Linked DNA regions of Methylococcus capsulatus. The protein of the gene in region 1 interacts with the protein of each later gene in a pairwise test. Links are inferred from orthologs where the notes say so. Each region holds a gene or a part of one and is shown on either strand. Other genes may lie near its edges. The genes, in order: N4J17_RS05970 and hypB.

What was found.
Region 2: the proteins of N4J17_RS05970 (region 1) and hypB interact in binary tests that used the Escherichia coli proteins (3 or more experiments, as listed by UniProt). The link is inferred for Methylococcus capsulatus from one-to-one orthologs.

Annotation. Positions count from the first base shown.
Region 1 is NZ_CP104311.1:1,211,802-1,226,624, forward strand. The notes cover bases 4,929-7,733. They hold N4J17_RS05970 (FKBP-type peptidyl-prolyl cis-trans isomerase), read left to right. Parts: upstream 4,929-5,992; coding sequence 5,993-6,475; downstream 6,476-7,733. Other genes in these bases: N4J17_RS05965 (efflux RND transporter periplasmic adaptor subunit), read right to left, coding at 4,929-5,824; rimO (30S ribosomal protein S12 methylthiotransferase RimO), read right to left, coding at 6,523-7,733. In the rest of the region: N4J17_RS05945 (patatin-like phospholipase family protein), read left to right, coding at 1-581; N4J17_RS05950 (DUF1840 domain-containing protein), read left to right, coding at 620-949; N4J17_RS05955 (DUF4403 family protein), read right to left, coding at 957-1,679; N4J17_RS05960 (efflux RND transporter permease subunit), read right to left, coding at 1,734-4,820; more of N4J17_RS05965, read right to left, coding at 4,820-4,928; more of rimO, read right to left, coding at 7,734-7,836; N4J17_RS05980 (SAM-dependent methyltransferase), read left to right, coding at 8,013-8,930; N4J17_RS05985 (type IV pilin protein), read right to left, coding at 9,087-9,533; N4J17_RS05990 (pilus assembly protein), read right to left, coding at 9,540-12,974; N4J17_RS05995 (pilus assembly PilX family protein), read right to left, coding at 13,003-13,551; N4J17_RS06000 (PilW family protein), read right to left, coding at 13,578-14,672; type IV pilus modification protein PilV, read right to left, coding at 14,674-14,823. UniProt on the Escherichia coli protein: Folding helper with both chaperone and peptidyl-prolyl cis-trans isomerase (PPIase) activities. Chaperone activity prevents aggregation of unfolded or partially folded proteins and promotes their correct folding.
Region 2 is NZ_CP104311.1:2,855,893-2,870,678, forward strand. What follows is about bases 12,019-14,786. They hold hypB (hydrogenase nickel incorporation protein HypB), read left to right. Parts: upstream 12,019-12,860; coding sequence 12,861-13,712; downstream 13,713-14,786. Other genes in these bases: N4J17_RS14010 (DegQ family serine endoprotease), read left to right, coding at 12,019-12,130; N4J17_RS14015 (HypC/HybG/HupF family hydrogenase formation chaperone), read left to right, coding at 12,243-12,479; N4J17_RS14020 (hydrogenase maturation nickel metallochaperone HypA), read left to right, coding at 12,472-12,825; hypD (hydrogenase formation protein HypD), read left to right, coding at 13,725-14,786. Outside these bases: N4J17_RS13970 (phosphocholine-specific phospholipase C), read left to right, coding at 1-2,066; N4J17_RS13975 (RluA family pseudouridine synthase), read right to left, coding at 2,134-2,769; N4J17_RS13980 (thermonuclease family protein), read right to left, coding at 2,774-3,421; N4J17_RS13985 (nucleotidyltransferase domain-containing protein), read right to left, coding at 3,421-3,795; N4J17_RS13990 (efflux transporter outer membrane subunit), read left to right, coding at 3,937-5,499; N4J17_RS13995 (efflux RND transporter periplasmic adaptor subunit), read left to right, coding at 5,531-6,679; N4J17_RS14000 (efflux RND transporter permease subunit), read left to right, coding at 6,676-9,843; N4J17_RS14005 (CerR family C-terminal domain-containing protein), read left to right, coding at 9,886-10,560; more of N4J17_RS14010, read left to right, coding at 10,664-12,018. UniProt on the Escherichia coli protein: Involved in the maturation of [NiFe] hydrogenases. Required for nickel insertion into the metal center of the hydrogenase. Exhibits a low intrinsic GTPase activity, which is essential for nickel insertion.

The DNA.
Region 1 (14,823 bases):
GTACCGATCTGGATGCCTTCGCCGATATCGAAGCCAACGCTCTGATGTATGATGGCTATTGCTTGTGTGATAGATTTCTTAACCAATCCGAAGGCTTGAAGAAGCCGCCGCCTTTCCCGTGGCGTTTTTATTCCGTCATGGCGAGTTCCGTGCTGGATAGCCGTAGACTCACCCATTGCCTTGCCGTGGGCGGCGATATGTTTTTCAAGCTGTTCCGCTTGACGGATACGAAAGGGAAATTGCTGGGGGCGGGATTGGGGCTGGCCGTCCTGCTGGGTATATGGGCTTTCGTCTATCAAACATTGAACGTCTATGCCGATCAAATCGATGGAGTATTGCGTGCACCTGGGTGGACGGCCGCCGTCCTGGTCGTTGGACTGGCGGGATGGATGCTCAGGAATAAGCTGCCGCGTCCTGTGCAGCATTGGCAGAAATGGATTGCCGAGGGCGTTAGGACGGTGCGTACCGGAAACGTGTGGGGCCTTGTTTACCCCCTCGCCGTCGTTGGCAGTCTGGCTTCCATCGTGGCCTTTTTTTATCTGAAAGTGATTAATCCAAGGTATCTGAAGCTTGGCCGATGAGCTCCACGGCTATAACCATTTAACATACCGGCACGTTCATGTTGATAACCTTCGAGAGCAAAGTCGGGCGGGTGACGATGTTCGGCGACGTCGCCCTGCAGCTGCTTAGGATGATGGGAAATACCGGTACGGTGCCGGGCGCCCTGCTGGCCAGGGATATCCCGGCAGCGCTCGAGAAGCTCGAACAGGCGCTGGCGGCCGAAGCGGCTCCGGTCTCCACTTCGTCCGAAGACGAGGAAGAGGAAAGGCAAGAAAAGCCGAACCTGCGGGTGCGGGCCTTCCCGCTTATCGGGCTGCTCAAGGATTCGCTGAAGCACGGCTGCGACGTGCTGTGGGAGCAGGAAGGGAAGGCGCCGCTCAAGTTCTGATACGGCGTCAGTTTCCGCTCCCTGGGTACAGCCGTTCGATCTGTTGCTTCACCATTTCGCAGGTCGCCTGCAGTTTCAGTGACTCGACCGCTTCCTGCAGAGCCTTCTCGAAATGGCTTTCGACAAGATCGCCTACCTTCACCCGCAGGCCGCCCACCAGCTCGATTTCCGGTTTTTCCCGCCATTCGATGCCGGTCGATACCGCATTGATCGTGCAGCCGTCGGCGGGATCGATGCCTACGTCGGCCCAGGCGTCCACCATCCCGGTGAATTTCCGGCCGTCCACCTTCAGGCTCTGGAAGTCCTCGCTGGAGGCCGCTGCTTCGCCGGTGAAGCGGAGGGGGAGGGAGACGTGGAAAAGCTCACCATTGCGGGTGACGGACGGCTGGCCTTCGGTGACCACGTCGATGTTCCATTCGGTATCGGCGCAGGTCTCAAGGCCGAAGATCTTTTTGCAAACCTTTTTCTGTCCACTCGTGTGAATCTTGGCGGGCTCTTTCAGCAGATCCACCGGATTCCGGGCTTCGGCAGGGGGCTCGGGCGCCGTTTGCTGCTCCGGTGCGGCGAGTGGTATGGGGCTGGGCGCCGGACTGACGGTCGCCGCCGGTACCGACGTCCGTGTCTGAGCGAGCTTTGCTTCGTTCGCCAGGCGCTGACGCACTCCCATGCGCCATGAGAACGCGAATACGGTGGCCAGGACGAGCAACGCCGCCAGGATTTTTTTGATCATCGAGCGGTCGATCCTCGAGGCAAAAGGGGACGGTTCGGTCTCACGGGCGACATTCTACCGGTTTTCGAAAGAGCCTCCCCAGCGCAGCAGCATTGCCGGCAGCAACGCGAGATTGAGGCAGGTGGAAGAGAAGAGGCCGCCGATGATGATGGCCGCCATCGGCCCCATGATTTCCCGTCCCGGGTTGTCGCTGCCGAGGGCGATGGGCAGCATCGCCAGCGCGGTCACCAGCGCCGTCATCAGAATCGAAGGCAGTCGCTCCTGGGCGCCCCGCACAGCGGTATCGAGATTCCATATTTGCCCTTCCCTCTCGACCAGATGACGGTAATGCGAAAGCAGCATGATGGTGTTGCGGACGGTGATGCCGAACAGAGTCACGAAACCGACCAGCGCGCCCACCGAAAGGCTGGCGCCGGAAATCCCTGCCGCCAGCACTCCGCCGGCCAATGAGAACGGCAGGTTGGCCAGGGCAATGGCGGTATGGCGTAAGCGGCCTATGGCGAGATAGGCGAGCACCAGTACGCCGCCACCGGCCAGGCAGGCGCGGGCGATCAGTTCGCGCCGGGCGACGCCCTGTTCGATCGCGGCGCCGGTTATTTCCGCATACACGCCGGCCGAATGCCCCAGTACCGTAGCCAACCGGGTCCGCAATTCCTCCAGGAACGAGGCCAGGTCGCGTCCCTCGACGCCGGCGGTTACAGTCTGGATGCGGCGGCCGCCGCGGTGCAGGATGTTGTAGCGCTCCCCGGTTTCGGAGACTTCGGCCACCTCGCCGAGGGTCACGAGCGTACCGTCCTGGCTTTTGAGCGGCAGTTCGCGCAGGCTGCCGAGCGATTGCCGGAAATCCGGCCGGAGGATGACGGACGTTTCGACGATGCGCTGGCCGAGCGGAAAGTGGCCAACGGTCCGGCCGGCGAAAGCAGTATCGACGGCATCCATGACGTCGGCCGGTCGTAGGCCCCAGAGTTGGAGCTGGTCGGGTCGCAGCCGGATTTCCGCCAGTGGCGAGCCGGGCGGCGAGCGCAACTGCACGTCCGCGGCTCCTATCATCTTGCCGATTTCGGCGGCGAGCTCGCGTGCTTTCCGGTCCAGCAGATCCAGGTCTTCGCCGTACAGATTGACGGCGACCGGCGAGGTGTAGCCTGAGATGGTTTCGTTGACCCGCTCGGTGAGGAAGGTGTTCACCTCGGCCCGTATCCCGGGGAAGGCGCCCAACCTGTCGCGCAGCCGGTCCAGCACGGCCTGTTGTTCGCTGCCGGACAGCGGGTGGAGGCGTACCTCGTATTCGCTGTAATGGCTGCCATAGGTATCGGCGCCGCGCTCGGCCCGCCCTGCCCACTGTGAGACCGATGCGACACCGGGGATCTGCAGGAGGGTGCGGACGATCAGGCCGCCGACGCGCAGCGATTCCTGGAGCGAGGTGCCGGGGAGGCTGGCCGTGTGCACGATATAGTGCCCCTCGCGCAGGCGCGGCAGGAAGTCGCCGCCCATGCCGGGTGCCAGCATCACGGCCAGGACACAGACCGCGAGGCTGCCGGCTGCGAGCTGGCCTGGCCGTTTCGCGGTCCGCCGCAGCCAGCGTCCGTAACGGGGCTGCAGCCAGCGGATCAGCGGTGGCGTTTCCGTCAGCTCTTGCGAACGCGCCAGCAGGGCGACGCAAAGCGCCGGCGTAACCGTCAGCGCCGTCGCCAGCGAGAGCAGGATGGCGACGATGTAGGCATAGCCGAGCGGTGCGAACAGACGGCCGGCGACACCGCCCAGCCCCAGCAGCGGCACGAACACCAGGGCCACGATGAAGCTGGCATAGACCACTGAGCCGCGGACTTCCATGGAGGCTTCATAAACAACCGCGAGCGCCGGCCGGGGCGATGCGGCGGCGCAGTTGTCCCGGAGCCGGCGAAAGATATTCTCGGTGTCGATGATGGCGTCGTCGACGACTTCGCCCAGGGCGATCGCCAGTCCCCCCAGCACCATGATATTCAGGCTGACGCCGAAGGCCTCGAGCACCACGAAGGCACCCAGCAGCGAAAGCGGGATCGCGACTGCGGAGATCACGGCGGTACGGACGTTGTACAGGAAGGCGTAGAGCACCGCCATCACCAGCAGGCCGCCCGCCAGCAGATGACCGGTGAGGTTGTCCAGTGCCCGCTCGATGTAGTCGGCGGGGCGGAACAGCCGGGGATGCAGTGTCACGCCTTGGCTGGCGAGCACCGGGGTGAGTTCTGCCAGCCCGCGTTCCACTTCGCGCGATACCTCCAAGGTGTTGGCGCCATGCTGCCCGATCACCATCATGACGATCCCGGCGGCGCCATTGACCGCGGCTGCACCGATCGGCGGCCGGGGGCCGAAAGCGACCGTCCCAACGTCCCGCAGCTTGAGTACCGCACCAGGCGAACGATGAAGGATGACGTTGCCCAGGCTTTCCGGGCTCAGCGGCAGTCCTGTGACCTGCAAGGCCAGCCGCTGATTCTCGTTTTCCACGAAGCCGGCGCCCTGGGTCCGGAATGACTGACGCACCGCCAGGCTCACGGCATTGAGGTCGAGGCCGAAGCGCTTGAGCCGGGCGGGGTCGACTTGCACCTGCAACTGCTGTATTTCGCCGCCGAAGACATTGACGTCGGCCACCCCTGGCACGGCGAGGAGGCGTGGCGCCACCACCCAGTCCGCCACGGTCCGCAGTTCCATCGGGCGGAGGGCTTCGGAGGTGAGACCAAGCGTCTGCACCGTCGCCGAGGAGGAGGACAGCGGCAGCAGGACCGGCGTGCCGGCACCTTCCGGAAGCTGCCCGGCCAACAGTGCCAGGCGCTCGCTCACCAATTGCCGGTCGCGGTAGATATCGGTTTCCTCACCGAACACCGCCGTCACCACCGACAGACCCTGGATCGACTCCGAGCGCAGGGTTTCCAACCCGACGATCCCGGCCAGCTTGCGCTCGATCGGCAGGGTCAGGAGGATCTCGACCTGGCGGGTGGTGAAGCCCGGAGCTTCGGTCTGCACCACCACCCGCTTGGCGGAGAATTCGGGAAAAACGTCCAATTTCGCTGTCGCCGCACGGTACAGGCCGTAGGCTGCCAGCAGCACGGCGAGCGCGATCACGACGCCGCTGCGGTGCACGGCGAAACGAACCAGCGGTCCCAACATCAGTCTTCCTCTTCCGGGATCACGTGGCGCTGTTCCTCCGACAGCAGCAACTGCGCTCCCCGCGTCACCAGCGACTCGCCCGGCGCGATCCCCGACTCGACGAACCAGGCGTCGCCGTAGTCGCGATGAGCGTCGACCGGCCGCCGGACGAAACGGTCTTCCCCGGTCTGCAGGTACACCCAGGTCCGGCCCTCGTGCCAGATCTGCGCCGAGCGGGGGATGACGACACCGCTCAGCTTTTCGCCGGATGTCGGTATCCATGCCTCGATGCGCATGCCAGTGCGCAGCTTGCGGGCATCGGTGTGGAAGAACCAGGTTTCCCCCTGCACGATGTCGTCGGTCCGCGGGGCCGCCGAGACCAGTTCGGCGGGCTGCGCCGCCTGCCGGTCACCCTCACGCGCCACCATGATGCGGGAGGCGCCCGCAGGCAGGGCCTGGTCGTAGTGCAAGGTGACCAGGATCAAAACCCGGCGCCGTTGCAGCAGGTCGTCGAACAAACGGGAGTCCCCGGCCACGGCGGCCTTGAACAGCTCGGCGCCCCAAGCCTGTAGACCTTCCTCCTGCAATTCCCGGACATGCTGGCGCGCCGTCACGGCCCGCGCTTCGTCGGCGGCGAGTTGGGATTCCGCATGGATCAGTTCGCGGGTGGCGACGATGGCTTCGCTGTGCAGGCTGGCGAGCCGGTCACGGTTCTTGCGGGCGAGCCGCAGCGCGGCATCGGTGATCTTGGCCTCGGCCTGGGCAGCGCGGTAGCGCGAGCGCAGCTCGAGCAGCGGCTGGATGTCCACGATCCGGCCCAGTGACCTTGTTTCGGGCTGGTACTCGACGGCCTCCAGGATGCACGTTTCGATGCCGGCGAGTCGCTGCCGTGCGGGTTCGAGCACGACCCCGGTTTGCTGCACCGGCATGTCGAAAGCAGTCCCGGCCTCGTCGCCTGCACGCGCCGCCGCGGAAAAGACACAACAGAGCAGGACGGCCGCGCGCAGGGAGCAGGGCGGCGTCACGCGGGAAGGTGGCATCGGGAAGGAGCGGACGTTTACTCGAAAAGGACCAGCAGACGGTCGGTGGCGAAGGACGGGGGGAACCGGCCGCCATCGGCCGCGACAACGAAAACCTGTCTGGATCCGAGGAAAAAGACTATTATGGCGACTCCAATCTCAGCAGGTGTTCCCATGCAAATCTCCCCCCACAAGGTTGTTCTCATCCACTATACCCTAACCAACGACGAGGGAGACGTCCTCGATAGTTCCAGCGCGGACGAACCGCTGGCTTACATCCACGGTTTGGGCAACATCATTTCCGGCCTCGAAGAGGCGCTGACCGGCCGGGTCGTCGGCGACAGTTTCAAAGTCACCATTCCCCCGGAAGAGGCTTATGGCCTGCACGACGACAACCTGGTTCAGGCGGTGCCGCGGCACGCCTTCGAGGGCGTCGACGAAATCCTGCCTGGCATGCAGTTCCATGCCGAATCCAACGAAGGCATGCAGATCGTGACCGTGCTGGAAGTGCTGGAAGACGAGGTGGTGCTGGACGGCAACCATCCCATGGCCGGCATGACCCTGCATTTCGACGTCGAAGTCGCCGGCATCCGCGACGCCACGCCCGAAGAGCTCGAACACGGCCATGTCCATGGCCCCGGCGGTCATCACCACTGATTTGGCAAGGCTGGCGGCCCCGCAGTGAGCGGGGCCGCGCGAGGTTCTCAGTCGGCCAGGCGGGCCCACAGATCGTGCTCGTCCGCGTCCTCGAAGGTCGCGTTCACGAATTCGCCGACCTCAATGCGGGTGGCGCCATCGATGAACACCTGCCCGTCGATGTCCGGGGCATCGGACCGGGTGCGGGCGACCGCGCCCTCGTCCACCACTTCGTCCACCAGCACCGTCTCGGTCCGTCCGATTCTCGCCCGTAGCCGCGCCGCACTGATGCGTTCCTGTACCTCCATGAAACGGGCATGGCGCTCGGCTTTCACCTCGTCCGGCACCGGATCGGGCAGGGCGTTGGCCGCAGCGCCTTTCACCGGCGAGTATTCGAAGCAGCCAACCCGGTCGAGCTGGGCTTCCTCCAGGAAATCGAGCAGTTCGCGGAACTCGTCTTCAGTCTCGCCCGGGAAGCCGACGATGAAGGTGCTGCGCAAGGTGAGTTCCGGGCAGACCTCACGCCAACGGCGGATGGCGGCGAGGGTGTTTTCCGCCGCCGCCGGCCGTTTCATCGCTTTAAGGACCCGCGCACTGGCGTGCTGAAACGGGATGTCCAGGTAGGGCAGGAGTCGTCCTTCCGCCATCAGTGGGATTACTTCGTCCACGTGCGGATATGGATAAACGTAGTGCAGCCGGACCCAGACACCCAAATCGCCCAGCGCCCGTACCAGTTCCTGGAAGCGTGTGCGCAGCGGCCGTCCGCCCCAGAAACCGGTGCGGTAGCCCAGGTCCGCTCCGTAGGCGCTGGTGTCCTGTGATACCACCAGGATTTCCTTCACGCCGGCGGCGACCAGCCGCTCGGCTTCGGTCATGACCTCGCCGATGGGCCGGCTCACCAGATCTCCACGCAGCGCGGGGATGATGCAGAAGCTGCAGCGGTGATTGCAGCCTTCCGAGATCTTGAGATAGGCGTAATGGCGCGGCGTCAGCCGGACGCCTTGTGGCGGTACCAGGTCCATGAAGGGATCGTGCAGCGGCGGAAGGTGTTCGTGCACCACGTTCATGACTTCTTCATAGGCATGGGCGCCGGTCACCTGCAAGACCGCGGGGTGGCGTGCCTGGATTTCCTCTGGCCGTTCACCGAGACAGCCGGTGACGATCACCTTGCCGTTTTCCGCCAGCGCCTCGCCGATCGCCTCCAGCGATTCCTCGACCGCGGCGTCGATGAAGCCGCAGGTGTTCACCACCACCAGGTCGGCGTCCTGATACGTCGGCACGATGCCATAGCCTTCGGCGCGCAATTGGGTGAGGATGCGCTCGCTGTCCACCAGGGCCTTGGGACAGCCAAGGCTGACGAAGCCGATTCGGGGAGTTTTCATGTCGGGATAGATTTGGCCGCTCGATGCGGCGGGTTTGAAGTTTGGGAAGAACGACCCCTCATTTTAACGGCTGCTGCACCCGGAACTCTATGCTGGCATGCCTTGGTCGGGAATTCCGGGGTACACTTCACACTTTTGCTGTATCGGGCGCAAGGCGAGCAGCTCTGGAATGACTCATGTATTACCTCGAACCCAACAAAGACTACCGCAACGACTCCCTGCGCAAGGGCGCCGAATTTTCCGAAGCCGAAATCCGTATCGATACCGCCAAGCACTACGACGACTGCTACTGGGACTACCGCACCGCCTGGTTCGACAATGAAAACCTGGCGCTGCACTATGGTTACTGGGAAGAGGGGATCAAGACCCACAGTCAGGCCCTGATCAACAAGAACCGCATCATGGCTGCGATTGCCGAGATCAAGGCAGGCGACCACGTACTGGACGCAGGCTGCGGCATCGGCGGCAGCTCCATCTGGCTGGCCAAGCACATCGGCGCCCGCGCCACCGGTATCACCGTCAGTGAGCAACAGGTCGAGCACGCCAGGCGCAATGCGCGGCGGCATGGTGTCTCAGACAAGACCGAATTCCAGGTGGCGGATTTCTGCCAGACCCCGTTCCCGGACGCTTCCTTCGATGTGGTCTGGGCCGTCGAAAGCAGTTGTTATGCCACCGACAAACGCGATTTCTTCCGCGAGGCTTACCGGGTGCTCAAACCGGGCGGCACCCTGATCGCTTGTGACGGCTATGCCACCCGGCGCGAATTCGACGAAGCCGAATGGCGGGCGGTGATGGACTGCCTGAACGGCTGGGCAGTGCCCAACCTCTCCACCGTCGAGGAGTTCCAGGCCGGCATGGAGGAATGCGGTTTCTGTGGGGTCCTCATCACCGATGCGACCCGGGAAACCCTGCCCTCGTCCCGTCGCATGTATCTCACCGCGCGCTGGACTGCCCCGATGCAATGGGTCATGCATTGGCTAGGTCTGCGTAAAAAGGCCCAGACCGCCAACTACAAGGTGGCACTGGCGCAATGGAAGGTGTTCAACGAAGGTATGGTACGCTACTGCATTTTCCGTGCGACAAAACCCACGTAAGCCCGGGTCGTCGTGGGCCTAGGGCGTCGTTTCGGGTCGTTGGAAGCGCTTGTCCCCGCAGTCGCGACGATGGATTGCATATGTCCCCTCCTGGCTCGATCACCTTTGGGAAGGCGTGGCTTGCGGGACTTCTGCCGCCGACCGTCCTTCCCGTTTCTACCAGTTCCAGCAATCGGCAACGGAACCCGAGCCGGACTTTCCTTTCACACCCACGGAGTTCAGAGTGAGATTGCCGCAGCGTGCGTCAGTGTGCGGACTCTGCGGCGTCGCTTGCAGCGTGAAGCCATTGGCGTCTGCGGCAGTCACGGAAATGACGTAATGGCCTTCGTCGGATTTCCCGTTGGATGCGAAACCGAGTCTGGTGACGTCGCTCGTATAGGTCTTGTTGTCCAAAAAATACTGTTCCTCGCGTGCGGCGGCCCGCAGCAGGGCGGCTTTGCCGTCGGCGCGGCGGGTCCGGACGAGGTGTTCCTGGTACGACGGGTAGGCGATGGCGGCGAGGATGCCGATGATGGCCACCGTGATCATCAGTTCCATCAGTGAGAATCCCCCGCCGCCTGCCGGCCGGAGGAAAGCGCTCCGGTTTTCGCTCCATTCAGTCATGTCCGTTCACTCCTTTTCGTACCAATAGAGCCGGTTGATGCCGGAATTGCCGACCGGCCTAGACAGGTCTGGATTCGCCGGCAGGTTGCCGGCGGTGATGTAGAGTTTACCGCTGACGGCGACAGTGACGGGGTCGCTGGGCAAGCCCCGGCCGGTGGCGGTGAAGCGCTCGTTGGCCGTGGTCGCCACGTTGAAGTTGAAAACGCCGGCCGCGTCGGCAAGACGTATGACATACGTCAGCGACTCGCCTTCGTTGGGTCCGCACTGTCCAGAAACGCTACCGCCCTGAGGCGCATAGGTGCTGAAATAGACCGAGCCATTGTAGGTGAGGGAGCTGGAGAGCACTTTTTCGCCACTGGCTGAACTGCCGATGTCGATGTACCAGCCGGATTTGTCGCCATGGACGGTGGTCGAGCTCGTCAGATTATCGAGATCTGCCAGGGTCTTGACCGGTCCCGTCGGCGGCGAGCCGCTGGTGAGGTAGGTATCCTTGAACATATAAAACTGGTTCTGGACGTTGGTATCGAGTGGGTGCTCGCGGTCGCCGGAGCCGATCAGCACGGCATCGAAGCGGCTTGAGCCGGCAGGGGAAGGCACGAAGTCCGGGCGGTGGAAGAAGCGCCGGTCCGGCTGTCCGGCATGGCGCCCAACCGAGAGCACGGGGGTGAGGGTCCAGTGGGCGGGCTCGTTGTAGGACGTGGTGCCGTCCGGTTTCACATAGGCCAGGTCGGCGCGCCAGAGCACCCCGCCGGTGTCTCCGACATACAAGCGGTCCACCATACCGTTGTCGTCGGTATCGATCGCCGTGACCTTGGAGGGAATGCTGTCGGCCAGTCCGGCATGCTGGAACGTTGTCGCCGATGTGCCCCCCGATCCTTTGACTGCTTTCCAGACCAGCGCGCCGGTTTTGGCATTGACGATGTAGATCGCGTTGCCCTCGGTGTCGTCGGTGCCGATCGCCGCGTTCCGGGCGTTCGCGGCGCTGGCTTCGTCCTTGTGGGTGCTGTAGCCACCGCCGAAGATGAGCACGGGTTTGCGGCCTTCGCCCCAGTCGAGCTGGGCGATGGTGGGATCGGAGAAGGTGTAGCCGAGTTCGTTGAAGTTTCCGCTGGCGTCGTTTTTCTCGATCGTCCAGAGCATCCTGGGGGTGTCGGGATCGGTGATGTCGAGCGCGTAATAGCCCTTGCCGCCGCGGCGCATGCCGATGAAGGCGATGACCTGGTCGGCGCCGTTCACGGTGCCGTCGCGGTCCATGTCGTTGACATAGACCGCCGCGGTGCCGTCGAGCCCGTAAACATGGGAGGTCGCCGCACCGTTGTCCGAGAGCGGTTTTAGATTGCCGAGCAGCCGGCGGGGGATGAAGGCCCAATCCTCGACGCCGCTGGGCGTTTCAGTGGTGGTGCCTCCCGAAGCCGAATTGCGGAACATGTGCAGGAAGCCGTCGTTGCCGGAGACCAGGATCCGGACGTCCTGAACGTCCCGCGAATAGCCGCTGCGTGCGCCGTAGTTGAGCGGCACGGCAGCCGAATGCAGTGGATCGGCCATCAGCCATTTACGCTTGGCCTGGTTGGCGGGCGATGCCCAGGGGTGGGCCTCGGTGTAGTTGCCGTCGCCGTCCTCGTCGTTGGCATCCTGTCCCCGCGCGAATTTGAGCAGTTTCACGGCCGTGGCCTGATCGTCGCTGCTGGCGGCGCTGTAGCTCGCGGCATTGCTCCACACCTCGCCGCTTTTCGCCCCGTTCAGACGGAGCGTGTTCCATAGCGCGGCCGCAGTGGTCGAATCGGCGTTCAGTGCGCGCAGGGCCGTCGCCGTGCCGTTGATCAGACTGTCGGGTTCGGTATAGAGCTTCCGGGCGCCGCTGGTGGAGTTGCTGTCGCCGGGCGAATTCGTCAGGAATCCAGGGATTCTTTGGCCGCCGCCGCCGCGGCCCACGCTGCGACCGTCCTTCCCCACCACCTCGCCCTTGGTGGTATCGGCATAGGTCTGCACGTCGAAGCCGGATGCGCTGGTCCAGTAGGTGAGCGCTTCATGCTTGATCCTGCCGTCGATGGGAGAGATCGCTTCGATCGGCGGACTGGAGGCATCCAGGACCTGGAGTCGATGCGTGGTGGGATCGGATGCCAGCTTGAGCCGTTTCAGATTGCCGTTCCAGCGGGGCGCCTGTTCCGGCTGGAAGATGGAGAAAAAAGCGTGATTCAGCGACTCCGTGCGGTTGAACACGTTGACCGGCGAGGCGGCCGAGACAAAGGTGGTGCTCACGCTCAGCACTTCCTTGAAGACCTCTTTGAGGGAGGCGATCAGCACAGTGGGATCGGTGCTCAGCGGCAGCGCATGGTTGGTTCCGCCGGCGGTCGCGTAACTGTTGGTCGTGGTGTTGATGTGCGTAGGAGCGACGAAGAAATACGAGGTGACGTTCTGCACGTCTTCCAGGTTGCCGGCGCTGCCATAGGTGCCGTCCGCCAGGTCGGCGTCGCGCATCCAGCGGATGACGTTGGCAAAGGCGCTGTTGCTGGTGCCGGGATTGAGGCCGTTCATGCCGCCCGAACCTTTGCTCTGCCTGATCGAGTTGTCGGAGTCGTTGTCCTTGTTGGAGACCTGGAACATGAAGTTGATCATGAACACTTTGGAGCAGTTATCCACCAGTGGGCTCACGTAATTGGTGCCGTTTTCGATGCTGCTGTCCCATTTGAGCAGCCGGTCGTCGAAACTCGTTCCGGGGTTGTCGACGTCGAGGTTGTCGTTCCGGTTGCTGTCGCCGTAGTCCTGCCAGCCCTTGTGGCCGTTGAAGATAGCCTGGCCGGTCAGGTAGCGGAACAGCTCGAAATAGAGCTCCTTCCCCTGGAAGTCGTGGGCCAGGTTGCCCTGGGGTACGGGAATCCGGGCCAGGGCGTCGTGGAAGCGCGCCTTGTCGGTGCTGAAGCCTCTCAGCACGTAGGCGCCGTTGCTGCACTGGCCGCTGGGGCCGGCGCCGCACTGGCCGGTGGTGGAGTCGTTGTGGTTGATCATGAGCCCCACTTTGACGTCGGCGAGTTCAGTGCCGAGATCGTCCATGGTCTTGCGCAATGCGGCGCGGATCAGGTCGAAATGAGTGACGTCGCCGCTCGAGGGGAGATAGGTCGTTCCCGAACTGGGGGACACCGTCGTCCTCAGCGAGCGGCAGTCGTCGCCGTGTTCGTGATCGTCGTCTTCATGTTCATCGACGCCTCCCAGGTCATCGCCGCTTTGGGCACCGCTTTCGTCATGGTGTTCATCATCATCTTCCTCACCGCTTCCCTGGCATACCGGTGCGCCCAGGTTCGAGCGGTAGTCCAGGCTGAACATCACCAGCGGTTTCCCGCCCAGCGTGCCGCCGCCAGCGAAATAGATGTCGGTATCGTCCGCCCGGCTGACGCAGAAGGGGGCGGCGATCAAGAGCAAGACGAGGGCGGGTCGGATTTTCATTGTTCTTCTCGGGATTTGACGGGTAGGGCTAAGGGCCGGGAGCGGGTGTCGGCGTCGGGTCGGGAGTTTCGCTGTCGTAGCGCACCGAGCCGCTGGAGACGATGGTGCTGCGCACGGCGGATACCACACCGGCGCGGGTGGCATCGGTGGACGATCCGGCGGTCGTGCCATCGTAGTCGCTGTCGATGACGCGCTCGAAGACCTTGTTGCCCTCCTCGCTCTTGGAAGAGCCGAACGCGACGCTGCCGCGGACCCGGACGTGTACCGGCGGTGTGGTCAGCGGTGACGGAAGAGCCGGCAGCGACAGGCCGTTGCAGGTGCCGTAGGGATAGCTTACGGTGCAACGTACATTGTTGCCCATCCGGTCCAGGTTGAGATCGATCGCTTCCGCCGCGACGTAGTCGGAAGCCGCCTGAGCCTGCTGCAGGCCGTTGATGCGAGCCTCGGCGTTGCGTGCCATGCGGACGCTGGTGCTGCTGGAATGGATCGCCGCGATGCCCAGTATTGTCAGCACGATGGTGAACAGCAGGCCGACGACCAGGGCCGCGCCGTTCTGTGGGCTTCTTTGCCGGGTCACCGGGTCTCTCCCTTGCCACGAAGGATTCAGTGATATTGCTGGTTCCGCAACTGCACCGTGGTCGTGAACACTTTTCGGCGGAAGTGGTCACCGAACGGCCCCAGGGTCACTGCGCCGAATGTATAAGTCTTGTCATCAGTGTAGTTTGAATCCGATTCCATGCTACGCACCAACACGTGAACCCTGGCGCTGACGGCGCAGTCGAGCTCGTCGAGGTGGGCGGGAGTGATGGCACCGTAGTCTTCCCTGGACAAAAGGTAGAAATCCGGAACGCCGTCCATATTGTCGCAGTCGTTGGTTACGTCGAGGTCGGGGTCGTCGATGCCGAATTCGATGTGGAAGTATTCGATGCCTTCGACGAGTTCGCCCGGTTCGTCCTCGATTTTTGGCGTTGTTTTGCCGTCTTTGGTTTCACGGGTCAAGGTTTTTCGCATCAAGCGGGGAATGCAGCGGCCATCGTTTGGCTTACTAGCGCAGATAGCAGGGCGGAGTTTCGTGTCGATGTAGTAGATATGGACGATATACCGCCAATAGGCCGCGGAGCTGAAACTGACCGGACAGTCGGGCGGAACCGGAGACTGAATGAGGCTGCCGCTGGAGCCGCCGGTTCGCAGATAGATCAATCCAGCGAAACGGTCGTTTCTTTTGTCCTCTTCGGTCTGACAATGGACGGGCTTACCTTCGGCATGCCTAAGGGCGAGCAGATTGGTTCCAGGCTTGAGATAGTCGTTGGAGTTGAAGCAAGGCCAATCGGCCGGTATCGAGTCCGCCGACGGAGCCATGAGGTAGTGCGTGGCCGGAGACGAGGACGTCGTCGTGGTCGTCCAGTTGGTTCCGCAGTCATTCTGGACGCTGATGGCCGAGGCGGAAGGGCAGCGGCTCAGGTCGTTGCAATCGGCGCCACCCCAGAATCCCGCCAGCGCCAGGTCGCTGGTCAGCAGGTTGAGGGCGAAGCGCCCGTTTTCCTGCATCAGCGCGAATTGTTCGTTCTGGCGATAATTGGTCTTGTGCTGCACGAACAGACTGCCGATGGCGCCGACCACCAAAAGGCCCAGCGCCATCGATATCAGCAGTTCCACCGTGGAAAACCCCGGCGGGTCGTCACGGGTCGGAATCTTCATTTCAGACGCATCCTCCGCTGATGCCTTCCCGGCAGATATAGGTGCTGAGCCGGAAGATCCGGCGGTATTCGTTGTGGGCCCCGTATTGGCCGTTGCCACAGGTGTCGGAGGCGTTTTCCGAGCCGGCTTCGGGCAAGAACGGCTCACGCCC
Region 2 (14,786 bases), 1.7 Mb from region 1 along the record:
TGATGGGCTCGGGCGCAATGGCTACAGCGATGCCGACCAGCATCGCCCGTGCCTTGGAGATTCCCGCCAACAATCGCACGGGCACCATCAAGGACGTAGAGCACGTCGTCATCCTGACGCAGGAAAACCGCTCCTTCGATCACTATTTCGGCACGATGCGGGGCGTACGTGGCTTCAACGACCCCAGGGCGGTGATGCTCCCCAACGGCAAGGCGGTCTGGCATCAGCCCGATGGAGCGGGCTATCTCCTGCCGTTCCGCCCGGACGTCGAAAACGCAGGTCTGTGGTTCTCGCCGGACCCGCCCCACAGCTGGAACAACACCCATGCCGCCTGGAACTGGGGCAATCACGACCAGTGGGTCCCGAACAAGGGGGTCGCCGCCATGACCTACCTGGGCCGCAAGGACATCCCCTACCACTACGCGCTGGCGGACGCCTTTACGATCTGCGACGCCTACCATTGCTCCCTAATGGGCGGGACCGATGCCAACCGCTATTACATGTGGACCGGCTGGTGCGGCAACGACGGCCAGGGCGGCGGCCCAGTGATCTTCAACGACGAGGCCGGCTACGATTGGCATACCTATCCGGAGCGACTGCAGGACGCCGGCATTACCTGGAAGGTTTATCAGGATATCGGCGACGGCTTGAACGCGGACAATGGCAACTGGTGGGGCTGGACCTCCGACCCGTTCATCGGCAACTACGGCGACAATTCCCTACTGTATTTCCATCAATACCAAAACGCCCAGCCCGGCGATCCGCTGGCGGATCGCGCCAAGACCGGAACAGAAATCAAGGCGCACGGCAAGGATCCGCTGAAGCTGCTGGAGGACTTCCGCGCGGACGTCATGTCGGGCAAACTGCCCCAGGTCTCCTGGATCTGCGCACCAGAGGCCTATTGCGAACATCCGATCTGGCCGGCCAACTGGGGCGCATGGTACATCTCCCGGATCATGGACGCCCTGGTTGCCAACCCGGAGGTTTGGAGCAGGACCGTTTTCTTCATCAATTTCGACGAAGAAGGCGGGTACTTCGACCACATCGTTCCGCCAACCCCACCGATGAACGACGGCCAGGGCCTGTCCACCGTCGACACCGTCAATGAAATCTTTCCGGGCAACCCCAGCGATCCCAGGAATCCCCCTTCCGCCCCTTACGGCCTGGGTATGCGCGTGCCGATGCTGGTGATCTCCCCCTGGAGCAAGGGCGGCTGGGTGAATTCGCAGGTGTTCGATCACACCTCCTTGATCCGCTTCATCGAGGCGCGCTTCGCGGACGAGCATCCCGCGCTGATCGAACCCAATATCACCCCATGGCGGCGTGCGGTAGTGGGTGATCTCACCAGCGCCTTCGACTTCAAGAGACCCAACGCCCGGAAGGTCAGGTTGCCGGCTACCAGCGCCTATGTGCCGACCGACCTGAACAAGGACGCCTATTCGAAAGAGGTGCCGACCCCGCCCGTCAACCAGACGCTGCCCGTCCAGGAGTCCGGCGTCCGCCGGGCGCGTGCCCTGCCCTATGCGCTCCACGCCCATGGCGCCCGCATCGGCAATGCGTTCCGCATTGATTTCGAAAACGTCGGTACGGCAGCCGCAGTCTTCCAGGTCCGTTCGGGGAACGATCAGGAAATGCCCAGAACCTACACGGTCGAGCCCGCCAAATCGCTCTCCGGCAGCTGGAGCGCCTCCGCCGGCTACGAGCTGTCGGTTTATGGCCCGAACGGCTTTTTCCGGTCCTTCAAAGGCAGCCCAAACGGCCCTGCCAATCTGGACGTCAAAGCCAGCTACGACAAAGGGAGAAACGGCATCACCCTGAACATCGCCAATCTCGCAAACGGAAAGGCCAAGGTCCGCATCCTGGACAAATACACCGGCAGGGTCACAGTGCTTGAACTGCAAAGCAGAGCCAGCACATCGAGGCGCTGGTCGCTCGGTCTGTTCTCCGGATGGTACGACCTGACCGTCACCGTCGAAGGCGACGCCGGCTTCGAATATCGACTCGCCGGCCATGTCGAAACCGGCAAGGACAGCATCAGCGACCCCATGATGGGCGGGCTGATCTAACCCGCAACCTGCCCTGTGGCCGTCTCTCCCCGATACAGGGCCCGGTGTCAATCCTGCCGAGCCCCCGTCAAAACGGCACCGGGCTTTCAAAGGCGAGCCATTCGCCGCTCTCCGGATGGGAAAGTCCCAGGGTCTTGGCGTGCAGGAGCAGCCTGCCGGCCCGGAACCTCGCCGCTTCGTGCCCGTACAGCGGATCGCCGAGAATGGGATGCCCCAGGGCGGCGAGGTGGACCCGCAGCTGGTGGGAGCGCCCGGTGACCGGCTCGAGTTCGACACGGGTGGCATCGGTTTCACGGCCAAGGATCCGCCAGCGGGTCAGGCTGGGTTTGCCGTGCAGAGGGTCGACTTTTTGCAACGGGCGATTGGGCCAGTCAAGGACCAGGGGAAGATCAATGCGGCTCCAGCCGTCTTCGCTGTCCGGCGGGGCCTCCAGAATGCCGTGTACCACCGCCTCGTAACGCTTGAGGACTTCCCGGCAGGCGAAGGCCTGGCTCAGGACGCGCTGCGCCGCCGGTCCGCGCGCCATGACCATCAGGCCCGAAGTGGCCATGTCGAGCCGGTGCACGATGAGGGCGTCGGGATACCGGGCCTGCGCCCGGCCGCTCAGGCAGTCCTGCTTGGCGGGGCCGCGGCCGGGGACCGCCAGCAGGCCACTGGGCTTGGAGAGCACCAGTAATGCCGCGTCGGCGTGGATTAGCTCCATCGTTTCAGCACAGTTCTTCGCAAGGAGTACCGTCGCCGTCCCGATCCAGTGTTCTGACACCGCAGCGGGACAGGTAGAAACGCGCCTCCTCACAGGAGACCATCTCGGCGCAACGCTGTTTGGCCCCACATTGGGGGATATCCTTTTCCGGCGTGCGACGGGGCCTGGAATCCGCGGATTCGGCCCGATGGCGGAACCGCCAGGGTGGAAACGGGTGAGGCTGCGACCACAGCCCCCGTTTTTCCTGCCGTGCCTGTTCTTCGGCATCGAAATAAGCCGGATCGGTGGCGTACTGCCGGTACACCCAGGCCATCCCGCGCCGGACCTGCTCCAGGCCGACATCGATTCCCTCCTTCCACACCCGGCCCACGATACGGCCGTAATGGTCCGCGTCCACCCGCTCCACGGTCACGCTGCTTCCCTGCAGGAGTTCGGACAGTGATCGTTTGGACGCCTGCCAGTCGGCCTGTCCATATTCCGGGGCGTCGATCTGCGCCAGCCGCACTTGAACCTCGCGCTGGCCGGCATCCACGACAGTGATGGAGTCGCCATCCAGCACCGCCGCCACCCGTCCACTGAGGCTTGGACCCGCCTCGGCCTCCAGCAACAGGCAGGCGGTCAGTGCGGCGACGACACATCGAAAGAGGCGCATCACCAGGCCGGGTCACGCTGGCGCAGCGTGCGGGCGAACTGCAGAAATTCGTCCAGATGTTTCTCGGTGACGCTGACGGCGATGGGCAACTGCAAGCTCTGGTCATCGCGCCCGGCCGTTTTGCGGAATCCCACCCTGCATTCGAACGCCCCGGCGAGAGCGGGCTGGGCTCGGCCACCCTGGGCCAACGGCGCGAACACGGCTTCCCACAAAACGACCGGCTCGGCGCACTCCTCGGCCAGCACCGCAAGGTCGAGATCGCTGGCCGGCCGCCCATCGCCGCGGCTACGGCTGCCGAATGCATAGACGGCCGGTCGTCGGGGAAAGCCGGATTGCCTGGTTCGGATGATCGCTGCGCGCGGCTTGGGCGTCATGGGAGGGGATTTTCCACCAACCTCATCGGATCGTCCATGCTGACGCAAAAATGGCAAGTGCGCACCGTAAGGAAAGATCCGGGTTGACATCCAAACACTTGTTTCGTATTTTCGATTCAAACATATGTTTGAATTGATCGAATGAATTGCTTGAATCAGCTGGACTATCACAATTCGAGCCGCGAACGCGTGCCGCAATCCGCAGGGCTGGTTCGCACAGGACAGCGCGCCCGCGGCAAGGCGCCGCGCCGTGTCCCGCGCATCTCTGCATGCCTGCTCGGCGCAGTGTTTACCGCCTGTTCGCCGGTGGGTCCGGACTATCAACGCCCCGACACGGCGATGCCGGACCGCTGGCACGAAGCCGGGCCGCCGCCAGCGGCCCCTTCGGAAGCGGCCGGTGCAGCCTGGTGGAAAGCCTTCGGCGACCCGGTGCTGAACCGGCTGATCCGGGAAGCCATGCTCGCCAATCTCGATCTCAAGCAAACCTACACTCGCATCCGTGCTGCCCGTGAGCAGCGCCTCGTCGCCATCGCGAACGGACTGCCGATCCTATCCAACAAGGAAAGCGTGAGCCGGCGCCTCAACAATGCCGGCCAGAGCGGCGCCGGAGGGCAGCCCGGTGGCATCGGTTTCGGTAACAACATCGACATCTTCCAGCTCGGTTTCGACGTCCAATGGGAAATCGACCTGTTCGGCGGCATCCGGCGCTCGATTGAAGCGGCTGAGGCCAATCTCGAAGCCGAAGTCGAAAACAGCCGTGCGGTTCTGGTCACCTTACTGGGGGACATCGCTCGCGCCTATATCGAAATGCGCAGCAACCAGCATCTGCTGAACGTCAGTCAGGCCAACCTCAAGCTCCAGCTCGAAACCGCCCGCCTCATGCGGATCCGCTACCAGGCCGGTCTGTCGGACTCGCTGGAAGCGGTGCAGGCCGAAGCGCTCGCCGCGCAGACCCAGGCACAGTTGCCGGTATACGAGACGGCGCGTAAGCAGGCCATACATCAGATCGAGCTACTGCTGGGCAAGCCGCCCGGTGCCTTGCAGCCCCTGCTTGATCCCGAGCGGCCGGTGCCGTCGGCGCCCGACCGTATGCTGCTCGACCTGCCCTCGGAGCTGTTGCGGCGCCGGCCGGACATCCGCCTGGCCGAGCGCCAATTGGCCGCCGCCACGGCTCAGGTGGGTGTTGCCACGGCCGATCTCTACCCAAGATTCAACATCGCCGCCTTCCTCGGCTTCCAAAACATGAAGATCACCGACGTCACCGCCTTGAGCAAATCCTGGTCGGCCGCCGGCACCTTGACCACGCCGATATTCAACTGGGGCAGGATCCGGGCCAACATCGACGCCAAGGAGGCGCAGCAGGAGCAGAGCTTCCTGGCCTATCAATCCGCAGTGCTCGGCGCCTTGAGGGACGTGGAAAATTCCCTGGTCGCTTACGCCCAGGAAAAAGATCGCCGGGCCGCCCTGGAACAGGCGGTGGAATCGAACCGGCTGGCGCTGAAACTCTCGAAGGAGCGATACCGCTCCGGCCTCACCTCGTTCCTGAACGTGCTCGATTCCGAGCGGGCGGTGTATTCCGCCGAGAGCGACTTGGTGAGGAGCCAGGCGAGCGTGGCCGCCGACCTGGTATCGCTGTACAAGGCGCTCGGCGGTGGCTGGGAAACCGCGCTGATCGAGCCGGGCAAGTGGGCTGGCGGAAGCTGAATCGCCTCTTCATTCAGGAGAATCCTTGACTGTGAAGAACATCCTCCCTGCGCGCGCCATCGCCTTGGCTCGCATTTTGGCCGCAACCGGCCTATTCCAGCTCGCCGGCTGCGGCAGCGGCGAAAACGACACGGCGGCGCTGCCGAAGCCGAAAGTGGAGGTGAGCCGGCCGATGCAGCGGGAAATCCTGGAAACGGACGAGTACACCGGGCGGCTGCAAGCCGTGGAATCCGTGGAGGTCCGTGCCCGGGTTTCCGGCTACCTCAAGCAAATCCTTTTCACGGATGGCGGCCGGGTCAGGAGAGGCGATCTACTTTTCGTCATCGACCCGCGGCCTTACATGGCCCGGCTCCAGCAGGCGCAGGCCGGCCTCGAGCGGGCCCGGTCGAGGCTCAAGCTGGCGCAGAATCATCTGCAGCGGGCCGAGAGTCCGCTGAAGGAGCAGGCCATCTCGGAAGAAGAATACGACACCCGCCGCCAGAGCCTGGCGCAGGCCATGGCTGACGTCGAATCCGCCCAGGCCGAGGTCGATCTGGCCCGGCTCAACGTCGAGTTCACCCAGGTCCGCTCCCCCATCGACGGACGCATTTCCCGCAAGCTCATCACCGAGGGTAATCTAGTCACGGCGGATACTACGGTGCTGGCCGGCATCGTTTCGGTCGATCCGATGTACGTCTATTTCGACGCCGACGAACGTGCTCTGCTCAAGTACCGCCGTCTGGAACTTGCTGGCGAGCGAAAAGACGGAATGCCGCTCGAAATGGGACTGGTGGACGAGCAGGGTTATCCACATCGCGGCTATCTGGATTACATCGATCCGAACGTCAACGCCGACATGGGCACCGTCCGCGCCCGCGGTATCATAGCCAATCCCGACGGCCTAATGGAACAAGGGCTGTTCGCCAGGGTCCGGATTCCCGGTGGCCACCGCCACCAGGGCCTGCTCATCAGCGACCGGGCGATCGCGATGGATCAGGGCAAGAAGTACGTGATGGTCGTGACCTCCGACCAACGAGCAGAATACCGTCCCGTCACCACCGGCCGGCTGCAGGATGGCCTGCGCATCGTGTCGGCCGGTCTATCGCCCGAAGACTGGGTGATCGTCAACGGACTGCAATTCGTCCGGCCTGGCACGCCGGTCGAGGCGACCCACATCGACATGCCGGGGGCGACCCGATGAAGTTCGCCCATTTTTTTATCGACCGGCCGCGCTTCGCCATCGTCCTTTCCATCATCACGGTGCTGATCGGTGGCATCGCGATGTTCGCGCTGCCGATCGCGCAATATCCGGAAGTGGTACCGCCCACCATCGTGGTGTCGGCCAGCTATCCGGGCGCCAATCCCAAGGTGATCGCCGAAACCGTGGCAGCGCCCATCGAACAGGAGGTCAACGGTGTCGAGCATATGTTGTACATGTCCTCGCAGTCCACTAGCGACGGCCAGATGCAGCTTACGATCACGTTCCAGATCGGCACCGATATGGACATCGCTCAGATGCAGGTGCAGAACCGGGTCTCCAACGCCCTGCCGAAGCTGCCGGAGGACGTCCGCCGCCAGGGTGTAACGACCAAAAAGTCTTCGCCCGACATCCTGCTGGTCATCCATCTGGTTTCGCCGAACCAGCGCTACGACCAGCTTTATCTCTCCAACTACGCCTTGCTCAACATCCGCGACCGGCTCCTGCGGTTGCCGGGAGTGGGCGACGTCCGGACCTTCGGCGCCGGCGATTACAGCATGCGGGTCTGGCTGGACCCAACCCGGATCGCTGCCTTGAACATGACCGCAAGCGATGTGGTGCGCGCCATCCGCGAACAAAACATCCAGGTGCCGGCCGGTGTGATCGGCCAGCCACCGCTGGCCGGCGGTCCGGACTTCCAGCTCAACGTCAATACCATGGGGCGGCTCGCCAGCGTCGAGCAGTTCGGGGCGATCATCGTCAAGTATGGACAAGGCGGCAGCCTGGTGCGCTTGCGCGATGTCGCCAGGATCGAGCTGGGCGCCAACCGCTATTCGCTGCGCAGTCAGCTGAGCAACGAAGATGCCGTCGCCATCCCGATCTCGCTGCGGCCGGGAGCCAACGCGCTCGATACGGCCAAGCTGGTCAAGAGCACGATGCAGACCCTGAAGAAGCGGTTTCCGGAAGGGGTGGATTACCGGATCGTCTACGATACCACCATCTTCGTCGAACAATCGCTGGAGGCCGTCACCCGCACCTTCTTCGAGGCCCTGGCCTTGGTGGTCCTGGTGGTGCTGGTGTTCCTGCAGACCTGGCGCGCCGCGATCATCCCGCTGCTGGCGGTGCCGGTCTCCATCGTCGGCACCTTCGCCGTCATGGCGGCCATGGGTTATTCGCTGAACAACCTCTCGCTGTTCGGGCTGGTATTGGCCATTGGCATCGTCGTCGACGACGCCATTGTCGTGGTGGAGAATGTCGAGCGCCACATCGGCCTCGGGCTTTCGGTCAAAGCGGCGGCGCGCCAGGCCATGCGGGAGGTGACGGGCCCGATCATCGCCATTTCGGTGGTGCTGGGCGCAGTGTTCATTCCGGCAGCGTTCGTCTCTGGCATCAACGGGCAGTTCTACCGCCAGTTCGCCGTCACCATCGCCGCTTCCACCTTGATCTCCGCCTTCAACTCCCTGAGCCTCAGTCCCGCCTTGGCCGCGGTCCTGCTCACGCCGCATCAGGCGCGTGAAGACCGGTTGAGCGTCTGGATCCACCGGCTGTTCGGCGGGTTATTCCGCTGGTTCAACCGCGGCTTCGAGGCCAGTTCCAGCGGCTATGCCAGATTGGTCAAGCGGCTGCTGCGACTGTCCGGTATGGTGCTCTTGCTGTACACAGCGCTGCTCGCTTTCACCGGTTATGAATTCAGGCGGGTGCCGGCGGGATTCATTCCGCTGCAGGACAAGGGTTATCTGGTGGTGTTCGCGCAACTGCCGGAGGCCGCCTCGCTGGAGCGGACCGACGCGGTGTTGCACCGGGCATCGGAAATCATCCTAGCCCAGCCCGGCGTGAAGGGCACGGTGGCGTTTCCGGGCTTTTCGGTCGTCAGCGGCGCCAATACCTCCAATGCCGGCACCATCTTCGTGCCCTTGAAGCCGTTCGAGGAACGGGTCGCCCAGGGTCTGTCGGCCCAGCGCATCCTGGGCGAGCTGCAACCTCGGCTCAGCAGCCTGAAGGAGGCTTTCATCGGCATCTTTCCGCCACCGCCGATCCTGGGCCTGGGCAGCCTGGGCGGGTTCAAGCTGCAGATCCAGGACCGCGGCAACGAGGGTTTCGATGCGCTGAACGGTGCGCTGCAAGCCGCCCTCAATGCGGGTCGGCAGACACCTGGACTGACGGGGCTGTTCACCAGCTTCCAGAACAATGTTCCGCAGCTCTATGCCGACATCGACCGGGTCAAAGCCAAGTCCCAGGGCATCCCGCTGTCGGAGATATTCGACACCATGCAGATCTATCTGGGATCGCTCTATGTCAACGACTTAAACCTGTTCGGGCGCACCTTCCAGGTCACAGCCCAGGCTGATGGCGAATTCCGCCGCGAGCCGGAGGACATCGGCCGGCTCAAGACCCGCAACGCCGCGGGGGACATGGTGCCGCTGGCGGCGCTGATGACAGTGAGGGAAGTCAGCGGCCCGGACCGGGTGCTTCGCTACAACATGTACCCAGCGGCCGAGATCAACGGGTCTCCCGCACCCGGCGTCAGTTCCGGGCAGGCGATCGCTCTGATGGAACAGCTGGTGAGGAGGACCCTGCCGCTGTCCATGGATTTTGAATGGACCGAGCTGACCTACCAGCAGATCTTGGCAGGCGACACCGCCGTCTATGTGTTCGCCCTGTCGAGCCTGCTGGTGTTCCTGGTACTGGTGGCGCTGTATGAGAGCTGGATACTGCCGCTGGCCATCGTGCTCATCGTACCCATGACCCTGATGTGCGCGCTGGGCGGCGTCTGGCTGCACGGCGGCGACAACAACATCTTCACCCAGATCGCCCTGCTGGTACTGGTCGGGCTGGCCGCCAAAAACGCCATCCTGATCGTCGAATTCGCCAAGGCCCGGCGTGAGGAGGGCGTCGATACGGTGACGGCTGCCATCGAAGCCTGCCGGCTCCGGTTCCGCCCCATCCTCATGACCTCATTTGCGTTTATTATGGGCGTTCTCCCGCTCATGTTCGCCACCGGCGCGGGCGCCGAGATGCGGCAGGCCCTGGGCGTGCCGGTCTTCTTCGGCATGCTCGGGGTTACGGTGTTCGGCCTGCTGTTCACCCCCGTGTTTTACTATGTCCTGCAAAGGCTCGCCGACCGGAGCCATGGCCATGCCACACCAGCGACCGGCGGGGACGGATGAAAATCCAGGTGGCCGATCGAATCCGTAGCTCGAATCGTCAGTATGAACGCATTTCACGACACACCGCGCCATGATCCCACCCGCAAGCGGCTGTTACAGGCCGCATTGGAGATATTCGCCGACAAGGGTTTTCGTGATGCCACGGTGCGGGAAATATGTGCCAAGGCGGAGGTCAATGCGGCCTCGGTCAATTATCACTTCGGCAGCAAGGAAGCGCTCTATTCCGAAGTTCTCGGCTTCGCTTATCGGGAAGCCAGCGAACGCTATCCCTATACCTTGGCCGCCGATACGAGTCTGCCACCCGAGATCAGGCTGCGCCACTTCATAGGTAATCTGTTGGCGCGGATGCTGGACGACACTTATCTTGGTCGCCACGGCAAACTCTTGGCCCGTGAGATCGCCGATCCCACCCCCACGACGGCGCTCGATCAGGTCATCGAAACCACGATGAAACCGCATTGCGACCTCCTGCATGGAATCATCGCAGAGCTGGTCGGGCCCGGCCACGGCGAAGCGGACATGCATCGTCTGAGTCTGAGCATAGTCGGCCAATGCCTGATGTACCACCATTCGCGCTCGCTGATAGATCGCGTCTATCCGGAAATCATCGCAACGCCGGAGGAAATCGAAAGAACCGCCGAGCACATCGTCCGCTTTTCGGTCGCGGCATTGAAACATCTGCACTTGCAAAAGCCGGCGCCCGACAAGGGGAGCTGATTGCCCCGGCAATTCGGATTGGGCCTTAAGCCTGTTTTAAGCTGCCCTTCTTATCTTGATCACCAAGCAGCAAATTCCGCTGATTCGTGAGGACGAAACCGCCATGCAAAAAAACACCCTGCGTTCCACCCTGATCGCCACCACCGTCATCGCCGCCCTGGGTGCCGGCTATGCCCGCTACGGAGACTACACCCTGGTGCCGAAATCGGATCGGGTGCAGCCAACCGCTCAGACGGCCCAACCGCCGGTGGCTGCCTCCAATGCCCCCCGGTCACTGCCCGATTTCGCCGCCATCGTCCAGCGTAATGGACCGGCAGTCGTCAACATCAGCGTCACCGGCACCAGCCGGGTCAATCTGCCGGAGATGCCCCAGTTCGACCCCAACGATCCGTTCGGTGAATTTTTCCGGCGGTTCCAGCCCCCGAGCCCGCGCGGAGGTGAGGCCCCCAGCCATGGCCAAGGCTCGGGATTCATCATCCGTCCCAACGGCCTGATTCTGACCAATGCCCACGTGGTCGATGGTGCCCAGGAAGTCACGGTGAAGCTGATCGACCGGCGCGAATTCAAGGCCAGGATCATCGGTATCGACAAACCCACCGACGTTGCCCTGCTCAAGATCGAGGCCGATGGTCTGCCGGTGGTGCCTCTGGGAGATCCTGCGCGATCCGGTCCCGGCGACTGGGTGGTGGCCATCGGCTCGCCGTTCGGCTTCGAGAACAGCGTGACGGCGGGCATCATTTCGGCGAAATCGCGCAGTCTGCCCGAAGAAACCTATGTGCCGTTCATCCAGACCGACGTCGCGGTGAATCCCGGTAACTCCGGTGGCCCGCTGTTCAATCTGAACGGCGAAGTCATCGGCATCAACTCGCAGATCTACAGCCGTACCGGTGGCTACCAAGGACTGTCCTTCGCCATTCCCATCGATGTCGCCCTGAAGGTCGAAACACAACTGTTGGCGGACGGCAAGGTCAGCCGCGGACGGCTCGGCGTCGGCATCCAGGACTTGAACCAGTCACTGGCCGAATCCTTCGGGCTGGAACGTCCGATGGGCGCCCTGATCGATTCGGTACCGAACGACGGACCCGCAGCCAAGGCCGGAATCAAGCCGGGCGATGTCATCCTGAGCCTCAACGGCCAACCGATCGAGAATTCAGGCCAGCTGCCGCCGCTGGTCGCGGACATCAAACCAGGCAGCGAGGCCAAGTTAGTTCTCTGGCGCAACGGCAAGCGCGAAGAGGTCACGGTCCAGGTCGGCGAAATGCCCGACAGCCAGCAGGCCGCCGCAACCGGCAATGGGCTCGCCAAAGGCCGGCTGGGCCTGGCGGTACGCCCCCTGGCACCGGAAGAACAGCAGGCGGCCGACGTCAACGGTGGCGTGCTGGTCGAAGCGACCGCGGGCCCGGCCGAGCGCGCCGGCATCCGGCTGGGTGATGTGATCCTCGCGCTCAACGGCCATGCGGTGGCCAGTCCCGGCGAGCTGCGCGAACTGGCGGACCGGGCGGACAAGCACGTAGCCCTGCTGGTGCAGCGCGGCGGTATGAGGATTTTCGTGCCGCTGGATTTAGGCTGAAGCCGAAGCGGTGTATATTGGCAGGCATTTGAATCGGTCCCGAGGACTCAAGCAGCCCATGTTCCGAATCGAACCGACCGCGGATTTGGTCCGCAGACTCTAGGCGACAGACATGTGTCTCGCCGTCCCAATGCAGGTCACCCGCCTCGATGGATTTTCCGCGCGCTGCTCGGCGCGCGGCGTAGAGCGGGACGTCAGCCTGTTCATGCTCCAGGACGAAGGCATCGCTCCCGGGGACTTCGTACTGGTCCATGTCGGCTACGCCATCCAGAAGATCAGCCGTGAAGACGCCGAGGCGACATGGGAACTCTTCGACCAGATCCTCGCCGCGGACGAGGCCGATGCATGAGCTGTCGGTCTGCATGGAGCTGATCGAGCAGGTCGAATCCATTGCCCGCAGCCACGACGCTGAGCGGGTGGAAAGCCTTGTCCTCAGGATCGGCGTATTGTCCGGCGTCGAACCGGGACTCCTGGAACGCGCTTTCGAAATCGCCCGGCTGGGCACGGTCGCCGAGCACGCCAGCCTGCGCACCGAAAGAATCGAGCCCCGCATCCGCTGCAGGGCCTGCGGCCTGGAGGCGGACGCCGGGCCGAGCGACCTGCGCTGTCCGGCCTGCTTCGACACCGACACGATGCTGATCGCCGGCGACGAAATGATCCTGGCCCGGGTCGAATTGCTGCAGGCCGCAGACTGAATCCGCTTTTCGAGACTGTATGAGGTAAGCCCACCATGTGCGACACCTGCGGCTGCAACATCACCGACGGCAACCGCCATCTGCTGCGCGCCGACGGCTCGCACGCCAAAGTCACCGCCGTCTCCATCCTGAACAAACTGCTACGATACAACGACGCCCAGGCCGAGGCGAACCGCGCCCTGTTCGACCGGCACGGTGTTCTGGTCATCAATCTGATGTCCTCGCCCGGCTCGGGCAAGACTTCCTTGCTGGAAGCGACCATCAAGGCGCTGAACGGCGGCCTGCGCATCGCCGTCATCGAAGGCGACCTGGAAACCGAAAACGACGCGGCGCGCATCCGCGCACTGGGCGTCGAGGCGCACCAGATCACTACCGGCACGGCCTGCCATCTCGACGCGCATCTGGTCGCCAAAGTATTGCCCAAGCTCGATTTGGAAAACATCGATGTCCTGTTCATCGAGAATGTCGGCAACCTGGTCTGCCCCGCCAGTTTCGACCTGGGCCATCATCTCAATCTGACCCTGCTGTCCGTCACCGAAGGCGACGATAAGCCGGCCAAATATCCGGTAATGTTCCGGGCGGCCGACGCCATGGTCATCAGCAAGACCGATCTCCTGGCAGTGCTCGATGAATTCTCCCCGGAACGGGCGGAAGCCTGCCTGCGCAACCTGGCCTCGAACGCGCCGGTGCTGCGCCTTGCTGCCAAGACCGGCGAAGGCATGAAGGAATGGCTGGACTGGCTGAACCGTCGGCTGGAGCACTACCGGAACCTGCGGCGCGAAAACCGCAGCCTGAGCCCGGCGGTGCAGTCCGAAGGCCGGAGGCTGCATGGCCTCGCCAAGCCGGAGGTCCGTTTCAAGCCCGCACCGAAGCCCGAAACGGCCTGAAGGACCCAGGCGATGAGCGACGCACGGCTTTGGCTGGAACGGATCAGGGAGCTGCCGATTCCGGACGGGATCCGCATCATGAACGTCTGCGGCGGGCACGAGCGCTCGATCAGCATGGCGGGATTGCGTGCCGCGCTGCCGCAGGCCATCCGCCTGATTCCGGGCCCCGGCTGCCCGGTCTGCATCTGCCCGGAGGAAGACATCTACCAGGCCATCCGACTCGGCCTCGAGAGCGATGCCGTCGTCGCCACCTTCGGCGACATGCTGCGGGTGCCGGTCAACCTCGGGCGCCAAGCCGTGCGCTCGCTGGAACAGGCCAAAGCGGCGGGCGCCGACATCCGGCCCATCGCCTCGCCCATCGAGGCGCGGATCATCGCCGAAAAGGCGGCCGGCAAACCGGTGGTACTGTTCGCGGTCGGCTTCGAGACCACCATGGCGCCGGTCGCCGCCCTGATGGCGGAAGGCCTGCCCGACAACCTCTACATCCTGTGCAGCAGCCGGCTGACCTGGCCGGCAGTCAAGCTGCTGCTCGATTCCGACGAATGCGTGCTGGACGCCCTGGTCGCGCCCGGCCACGTGGCCACGGTGATGGGGCCGGAAGAATGGGACTTCGTCGCCGACGACTACCGCTTGCCAGTGGCGATCGCCGGCTTCACCCCCGCCAGCCTGCTCCAGGCCATACACTCGACGATCGTCCAGTGGCTGGAGGCAACGCCGCGGCTGGCTAACTGCTATCCGGAGGCGGTGAAGCCGGGGGGCAATCCGAAGGCACGCGAACTCCTGGACCGTTGCTTCGACATCAGCGCCGGCAACTGGCGCGGCATCGGCCCGATCGCGGCTTCGGCCTATGTCCTGAAACCGGAATTCGCCGCCCATGACGCCCGCCTGCATTTCCCCGACTACAACGCGGGCGACCGCCGCCATGCCGGCGAGATGCCGGCGGGCTGCGACTGCGCCCGCGTCGTGCTTGGCAAGATCCAGCCGGACGAGTGCCGCATCTACGGCAAACCCTGCACCCCCCGCAGCCCGGTCGGCCCCTGCATGGTCTCGGACGAAGGCGCCTGCCGCATCTGG